DNA from 2 places in the Acetonema longum DSM 6540 genome. Region 1 is predicted to be linked to the other one. Evidence: riboswitches for the same ligand, from Rfam matches in the RefSeq annotation. Region 1 holds a riboswitch; the other holds the start of a gene.
The links. A riboswitch is a leader RNA that binds a small molecule or an ion and turns the genes downstream of it on or off. The one in region 1 is predicted to bind thiamine pyrophosphate.

Region 1 (4,353 bases):
TTGTGCAATTTCCTGGGCCAATTCGTTGGCCAGGGCCACGCACTCTTCCATGGTTACGTCTTTCACCGGAATAAACGGGATGACATCGGTGGCACCGATGCGAGGATGCTCTCCCGTGTGCTTTTCCATGTCAATCAGCTGGGCAGCCTTGGCGCAGGATTGAAAAGCCGCCTGTTTCACCGCCGCCGGCTCACCGATAAAGGTCACAACAGTCCGGTTATGGCTGGCGTCGGATTGCACATTCAGCAATTTAACCCCTTCCACCCGCCTGACTTCCGCCACAATGGCATCAATGGCATCCCGTCTCCGGCCTTCACTGAAATTCGGTACGCACTCAACCAATTTCGGCATTTATAATTCCCCCCTATCTTGTTTTTATATATGGGAAGTTTCCTGTCGACACTACTTTTATCTTACATGTTCTGCCTTTATCCCCAATTTCCTCTTACCCGGCTTGTTTCATACAATGCAGCGCAAAAAAAGGCCCTGCAACTCCAGTGCAAGGCCTTTCATACTGAGAAATCATTTGCAAAACCCCACTGCATCCCCGAATCCGGAACCGTTCAAAAAGGTTCAGATGCTAGGCAAGAGTTTCCTAAACTGATTTTTCTTTGAAATATGTAGCCACCGGCGTCCTGCACAGCAGCCAGGCGATCATGCTGCCCCCGGTGGTACTGATCAGGAAGGGCGCGACAAAGAAGAAAGCGCCAACCTGAGACCCGATCAGATATTTGGCAATCGGATACGAGAGAAGCCCGCCGATAATGCCGGTGCCGATGATTTCCCCCAGGACGGCTCCCAGGATGTGATGGGTCCGCTTATAGACAAACCCGGCCAGGGCCGCCCCTGCCATACTGCCGGGGAAAGCCAGCAAAGAGCCGGTTCCCAGGATATTGCGCAGCAGCGAAATGCTGAAAGCTGCGCCCACAGAATAGCGAGTACCCAGCAACACGGCCAGTAAAACATTAATGGCGTGCTGGACCGGAAAACACTTAGACACTCCAACCGGAATATACACCAGGTGCGACGAAAGAACTCCCACTGCAACCAATAAAGCTGTTACCGTCAATTTTCTGACAGGCATGATATCCCTCCTTTAAATTTTAATTGATTTTGCCGTAATGAATCAGAGTATCCGGCTGCATCGTGGATATCGCATCGAAGAGACGCATCCGGAATGTTCCCTGTTCTTCGCCCGTTTTGAGTGTTTTTTGCGCTATTTCGCCGGCAATGCCCATAACCGCCACACCGGCCACGGCGGCCGCAAACAGATCATCAACCGCCCCGCAGCAACAGCCGACCAAAGACGTCGTCATGCAGCCGGAACCGGTTATGCCGGTCAGCATGAGGTGCCCGTTATGGATCAAACAACGCTTATCGCCTTGGGCAATGACATCGGTTTTGCCGGTGATAGCGATCACGCATCCCAACCGCCGGGACAACTCCCGGGCAATCGCCTCGCCGCCCTGCTCGTCAGCCGTGGAGTCCACGCCGCGAATTCCTGCATTCATCCCGGCCAGGATCTTGATTTCAGACATATTCCCCCGGATCACTGAGGGACGTACTTCCTGGATAATCCGTTGAGCCGTATGGGTCCGCAGTGTGGTGGCCCCCACTCCCACCGGGTCGAAAACTACTGGTTTTCCTAAAGCTGCCGCTTTTTTCCCGGCAATCAGCATGGATTCAATCGTACGGGTATTCAGAGTGCCGATATTCAGAACTAAGGCTCCGGCATGACTAACCATTTCTTCCACTTCCGCCGGATCATCGGCCATGACCGGCGAAGCGCCGATGGCCAAAGCAATATTGGCGCAGTCATTGACTGTAACATAGTTAGTCAAATGATGAATCAGCGGCTTTTTCTCCCTTACCCGTCCGATCACTGCGGCGGCTTGACGTGCAATGTCCATTCGTTTCTCCTCCTTACATAATGAAAAGCGCACCCGTAAGGATGCGCTTAACCAAACCCTTTTGCAGCAGTCCCTACGCTGGCATTATCCAGATCAGGTTAATGGGTCATAGACTTGCGGGTCTATATCTCAGCCGGCCTTTTCCAGCTCCCCAGGCATCTTTTTTCTATTAAATGTAACATATCACATCTGCATATTTTTTTCAATATCTTCAACCGGATAATTGGGGAAATTTATAACTCAGTCTAGCAAAGTAATAATCATCCAACAAAATGATTTAAAATAAAAAAGCAGGAAAACCAGCCAATTTTGTTTTCGTGCTGCTTGAAGCTTGAAGATATTTATGGCACAATATTTGCGTATAATTATTAAAGGAGGAGTATAAATGTCAACCGCAGCGTCCGAGACAAAAGCAAAAAAGATTACTATGCCTCATACCTATATCATTATATTCGGCGTAGTGATTGCCTGTTGGCTGCTGACCTTCTTAATCCCTCTGGGCAAATTCGATACCCATAGCATTACCTATATGAATGCGGAAGGGAAAGAAAAATCCAGAACCGTATTAATCCCGGAATCATTCCGATATCAGTATCCTATTGATAATGTCAAATTGAAGACAAATTTATCGGAATTAGTTAATAATGAAGCGATGTTAAATAAAGCAGGGCTTGATAAGGCGAAAATTGGTGCGTTTTTAGCCAAAGAACCCGGGGAATGGGATCATGCCGCTTTAGATGCAGCAGGCCTTAATGAGCCTGTATTATACAGCCTGTTTAAGGATCGGATTTATGATACAAGCGTGAAGCTTAAATCTCAGGCAAATATCTGGGGTACCGATGACTTTTACGGCTTTGGCGTTTTGAACTATGTATTTGAAGGCCTGGTAACGGGAGATAAAACCGGCTCGGCAGTAGGCATCGTTGCATTCATCCTGGTAATTGGCGGCTCCTTTGGCATACTGCTCAGAACCGGTTCCGTGGATGCAGGCATCCATGCGTTTATCAAACGGGTCAAAGGCTATGAAGCAGCTGCCATTCCGGCGCTTTTCACATTATTCTCCCTAGGCGGAGCAGTATTCGGCATGTCAGAGGAGACCATTCCTTTCGCCATGATCGTCATTCCCTTTGTGATAGCCCTGGGATATGATTCATTGGTAGGAATAGGTGTTACGTTTGTCGCCAGTCAGGCCGGAAACGCCGCCTCCTGGATGAATCCTTTCGGTATTGCCATAGCGCAAGGCATAGCAGGCGTGCCCGTAATGTCAGGGGCAGGCTTTAGAATCGCTATGTGGGTTATCACTACAGCCCTTGGCTGCGCCTATCTGACGGTTTACGCCAATAAAATCAAACAAAAACCGACATCCTCTATAGCATATGAAACAGATCGTTATTTCCGGGAGCACATCCAGGTCAACGAAGAAAAACATGAATTCAAATTAGGCGACAAACTGGTGTTGTTGTCATTCCTGGCGGGCATCATATGGATTATTTGGGGGGTTACCGAGGAAGGTTATTATATTCCTGAAATCGCTTCCCAATTCTTTGTCATCGGTTTGGCGGCAGGTATCATCGGAGTACTGTTCAAATTAAACAACATGAAAGTGAATGACATCGCCTCATCTTTTCAGCAAGGCGCTGCCGATCTTACGGGAGCAGCGATTGTAGTAGGCATGGCAAAGGGAATCATCCTGGTGCTGGGAGGCACCTCGGCAACGACTCCTACCGTATTGAATACGATATTGCACGACCTGGGTTCGGCATTCGCAGGGTTGCCTACTGTTGTTTCAGCTTTGTTCATGTATGTATTTCAAACTGTATTTAACTTTTTCGTAACATCAGGCTCAGGGCAAGCCGCTTTGACTATGCCGATTTTGGCGCCTCTTGCCGATGTGGTAGGAGTATCCAGGCAGATCTCCACCCTTGCCTATCAGCTGGGCGCCGGTTTTGCCGATGCTTTCGTTCCTACCTCCGCAAGCCTGATGGGTGTTCTCGGCGTAGCCAGGATCGACTGGGGCCGATATGCCAAATGGCAGATTAAAATGCAGGGTTTCTTCTTCGTAATCGGCTGCATCTTTATTATCGTTGCCGTCATGATCGGCTTCCATTGATGATTTTCTGATGATTTTCGTATCGTGAACTTAAAACCATGACCCGAGGGAGAAAGATGATTAAAATAATAAAAAACGCAAAAATATATGCGCCGGAATTCATCGGGAAGAAGGATATCGTGCTAGCAGGCGGCAAAATACTATACATAGGAGAGAATCTATCACCAAACTGCTGCTTTCCTATAGAAACAGAGGTCCTGGACGGTCAGGGAAAACTTTTACTGCCGGGCTTTATCGACAATCATGTACACATACTGGGAGGCGGCGGCGAAGGCGGTTATAAGACCAGAACGCCTGAAATCAGCCTAACTGACCTGACCAAAGGAGGCATTA
Region 2 (4,353 bases), on a different contig from region 1:
CCGAGGCTGCCCGCCGTAAAACATCCTATGCCACTGTCATGGTAAAACTGGACACCGGGATGGGGCGCATCGGCATCTTTCCATCACAGCTTTTATCCTTCCTGGAAATGATCAAGCAGCGTAAAGAGCTTCGTTTAGCAGGTATGTTTACTCACCTGGCCTGCGCCGACGCGGCAAATAAAGATCACGCCTGCAGCCAGTTAGCTATTTTTCAGTCTTCTGTCCAGCAGGCCCGGGAACACAATATCCTCCTTCCGCTTGTAAGCGCGGCCAACAGCGCCACCATCATCGACCTGCCGCCCGGACACTGTTCCGCCGTCCGTCCCGGCATCATCCTGTACGGCCTTCCTCCCTCACACGAAATGCAGCAGCACCTGAACCTCAAACCGGCTATGGAGTTAAAAACCCGGGTGGTGTATGTAAAGCATGTCCCGGCCAACACCTCAGTCAGTTACGGCTACACTTACTCTACCAGTCAGCCTACCTGGCTGGCTACCCTGCCCCTGGGTTACGGCGACGGCTACAACCGGCATCTGTCCAATAAGGCCCAGGTTTTAATCGGCGGCAAACGTCGCCCGGTCGTAGGCAGGGTATGTATGGACCAGATCATAGTTGATATCGGCGACACCTGCGATGTAAAAATAGGTGATGAAGCCGTACTGTTCGGCCGTCAGGGCGCCGAAGAGATCAGCATTGCCGAACTGGCCGACCTAAGCGGCACCATTAGCTATGAGCTGCTGTGCGCTATAAGCGCCAGAGTACCCAGGATATATGTTGACTGATTATACTAAAACCCTTAATGCCGCAAGCATCAAGGGTTTTATCTGTTTTAGCAGGATTCGGGACTTTTTCCGAGGTATTGTCCCACAATTTTCATGGCGCAATAATTGCCGCACATGGAACAGGCTTCGGCGCCGCCAGGGTTTCTGGCTTGGCGATAATTAGCCGCTTTGACTGGATCGATGGCCAGTTTGATTTGCCTATCCCAATCTAAGGCTTTCCTGGCCTTAGACATCTCCAGATCCCATTCCCAGGCGCCTTTTACGCCTTTGATGATATCGGCGGCATGGGCCGCAATACGTGAAGCCATGATACCTTCCCTTACATCGTCAATATTCGGCAATCCCAGATGTTCGGCCGGAGTTACATAGCAGAGGAAGTCGGCGCCGGCAGCTGCGGCCAAAGTACCGCCAATTGCCGCAGTAATGTGATCATAGCCTGGAGCCACATCGGTTACCAAAGGTCCAAGCACGTAAAAGGGAGCGCCTTTGCACAACTGCTTCTGAAGTTTCACGTTGGCTTCAATCTGGTCATAGGGCACATGGCCCGGACCTTCCACCATGACCTGCACCCCTCTGGCCCAGGCCCGGTCCACCAGTTCACCCAGGATTAGCAGTTCCTGGACCTGAGCCCGGTCGGTGGCATCGGCCAAACATCCCGGCCTCAGTCCGTCACCCAGACTCAATGTTACATCATATTTTTCGCAGATCGAGAGAAGATCATCAAACCGCTCATACAAAGGATTCTCCTTGTCGTTATGCAGCATCCAGCCGGTCAAAAAGGAGCCCCCGCGGCTGACAATATCCGCCGTGCGGCCCTGCTGACGCAGACGGGCAATCGTGGCCTGGGTCACACCACAGTGCACCGTCATAAAATCAGCGCCGTCTTTGGCCTGTTTTTCAATCGTAGCCAGCATATCGTCGCCGGTCATGGCAATGATGGATCCCCGGTCGCGAATCGCCTCTACCGTGGCCTGATAAATCGGCACAGTCCCTACCGCGATCGTAGACTTGGCAATAATCGCCCTGCGGGATGCGTCAATGTCATCCCCGGTACTGAGATCCATGACCGCGTCCGCCCCTGCCGCAATAGCTGCCGCCAGTTTATCCAGTTCCGGCGCCAGATCAGGATAGGCGCTGGAAGTGCCGATATTGGCATTAACCTTAGTGCGAAGTCCCAGGCCAAAACCTCGTGGTTCCAGGGTGGCATGGTTAATGTTAGCGCACAGGGCAATTGTGCCCTCGGCCACGCGCTGTCTAATCAGTTCGGTTTCCAGACCCTCGTATTCAGCCACCTGGCGCATAGCATCGGTTATTCTACCGGCCCGGGCCTGCTGCATTTGTGTAGCCATGGTATCTTCCCCCTTATTCATAATTGACAAGAAACAAGCCCGCTTTGCGGAGCTTTTTCCGTCTTGACGAGAAACAAACCCGCTTTGCGGAGCTTTTTCCGTCTTGATAAAAAGACAGCCATTCAACCTAAATTGGTTAAACGGCTGTCTAACATCCAACAGTCTTTTAACCACTTCCCTACGCTGGTATTACCCAGAAATCAGGTTCAAAGAGTCGGCTTTCGCCTCTCAGCATGATGCACCCCTAGTGGTTATATTCAATTTATCTACTTTTTAACCGGCTGTTTAATAATTCCTTCCGACCGGCTAAGCGGCTCACTGATGTCCAAATGGCCTGAAAGTGTCTGTACCACCTTACCATCAATCAGGATTTGCACTTTCTTGATTTCCGGAAATTCCGTAAGAGTATTGACAATCGCCCCGATGGTTAAAATTTCATTAGTCGACCCGCCGGGGTTTTGTTTTTTCAGCTTATCGTTGAAATTCACGTAGGCAATTTTGTCTTTTACCTTAATGCTAATCAGCTTGGCCACCGGCGGTATAACCGGCAGTAGGTCTTTATTTTTCGGACCTGCCATCAAAAGCTCCATCGCCGACTGCACCGGGTTAGCGGGTTTGTCAAGGGTGGCTGTTTCCGGCGCCAGGTATATTGCGTCCTTAGTGGCAAAATATACTGTGATTGTAACCTTATTGTTTGCCGGGGCTTTAGGCTGACTAACGTCCTCTGCTCGCCTGCCTGGTGCATCACTGCCGGCAGGTACGGTGTCCGTACAACCGCCGCCCATTAGCCAGACCATCATCATCAGAATCATCCATACGGCGAGTTTTCTGTATGACATTATTGCCCACCCCCCTGTTTGGCTGCCTGTGCGAAAAATGTTTCCAGCCCCTGTACAATCCCCCGGGCTATCTTCTCTTGAAATTCAGGGGAGGCAAGTAATTTCTCCTCTTGCTTGTTAGAAAGGAAAGCCATTTCAACCAATGCTGCAGGCATCAGTGTATATTTATTTACATAAAAGTTAGTGGCGCTGATCGAGCGATCCGGCAATCCCCCGGCTTTTATCATTTCCTGCTGCAAAGACCGGGCCAGCATAGCATCATAACTCGATTTGGCAAAATAGAATGTCTGGGTTCCTTTAATGGCCGGATTGGGAGCAGCATTAGAGTGAATGCTGATAAATACATCCGCTTTGGCATGATTGGCAATGGCGGTCCTAGCCCTTAATTCATCACGGTCAGTGATACTGGCGCTATAGACGTCCACATCGGTTTCTCTGGTCATGATAACCTTGGCACCGGCTTTCTCCAACATTGCCTTCAGTTGTTTGGCCACAGCCAAATTAGCGGTTTTCTCCTGCAGCCCGGTTACTCCGATCGCACCCGGATCGCTGCCGCCATGGCCGGGATCAATGGCAATAATTTTATTGGCCAGCCCGGACGTAAACTGAAACTTGCCCGGAGGCGTCTTTTTATTGATATCAATCACAACCCGATAGGGTTTAGCGGATTTTGCATCCTCGGGCATAGTAAAAACTTTGTATTCTCCCTCGGTCAAGGCAAAGGGAATATCAATCATCAAACGGCTGTCATCTTTTTCTGATGGCACAATCGTGATTCTATCAGCAATTTTGCCATCAAATTCATATTGCTTCGGAATTTTTTCCAAAGGCGCTCCTTTGGTCCCTTTCAGTTCCACCGTCAAGCGGGGAACAGGCAAAGCACTTATCACTGCGGCAGGTTGAACCGGAGCCGAAAGATCAACCACAATTCGCAGCTTACTTTCCCCGGTTACCGCATCCAGATGGGTAAAAGAACGCACTTGCAAAAGCTGGGCCGGCACTTGCTTTTCAGAAGCCTTGCTCTCTGCCGCCGCCAAGGTCGATGGAACTGCTGCAGTCACCGGTGTTTTTGCATCGCCGGCGTCTGTGGCCGCTGGTTTGCTTTGAGTGCTCGCCCGGGCAGCCTGCGCAGCATCCATATGTACATCCACTACCACACGATAGGGTTTGTCGGCTTGAGCATCATTCGCCAATGTAAATACTTTAATATCCTTAGGAGTGATCTTTTGGTTCAAATCCAGGTTTACCCGGGTACTGGCCCCGTATACGGTAAAACTTGTCTTATCTACCATGGCGTCATCCATTGCCAGGGTGTTCCCATTGGCGGGAACTGCTCCTTTGATCGCTACAACCAACCGTGATGCCGAACTACCGGTTACGACT

Region 2: linked by a shared signal. The riboswitch ahead of thiC (phosphomethylpyrimidine synthase ThiC) and the one ahead of thiM (hydroxyethylthiazole kinase) in region 1 are both predicted to bind thiamine pyrophosphate.

The regions. Positions count from the first base shown of each region.
Region 1 is NZ_AFGF01000007.1:56,387-60,739, forward strand. It holds gene ftcD (glutamate formimidoyltransferase) at 1-351, opposite strand, end outside; gene thiW (energy coupling factor transporter S component ThiW) at 596-1,084, opposite strand; gene thiM (hydroxyethylthiazole kinase) at 1,104-1,910, opposite strand; TPP riboswitch at 1,963-2,074, opposite strand; gene yfcC (putative basic amino acid antiporter YfcC) at 2,296-4,020, shown strand; gene iadA (beta-aspartyl-peptidase) at 4,080-4,353, shown strand, end outside.
Region 2 is NZ_AFGF01000066.1:29,849-34,201, forward strand. It holds gene alr (alanine racemase) at 1-782, shown strand, start outside; gene thiC (phosphomethylpyrimidine synthase ThiC) at 830-2,131, opposite strand; TPP riboswitch at 2,290-2,387, opposite strand; gene ALO_RS08335 (GerMN domain-containing protein) at 2,398-2,970, opposite strand; gene ALO_RS20780 (N-acetylmuramoyl-L-alanine amidase family protein) at 2,970-4,353, opposite strand, start outside.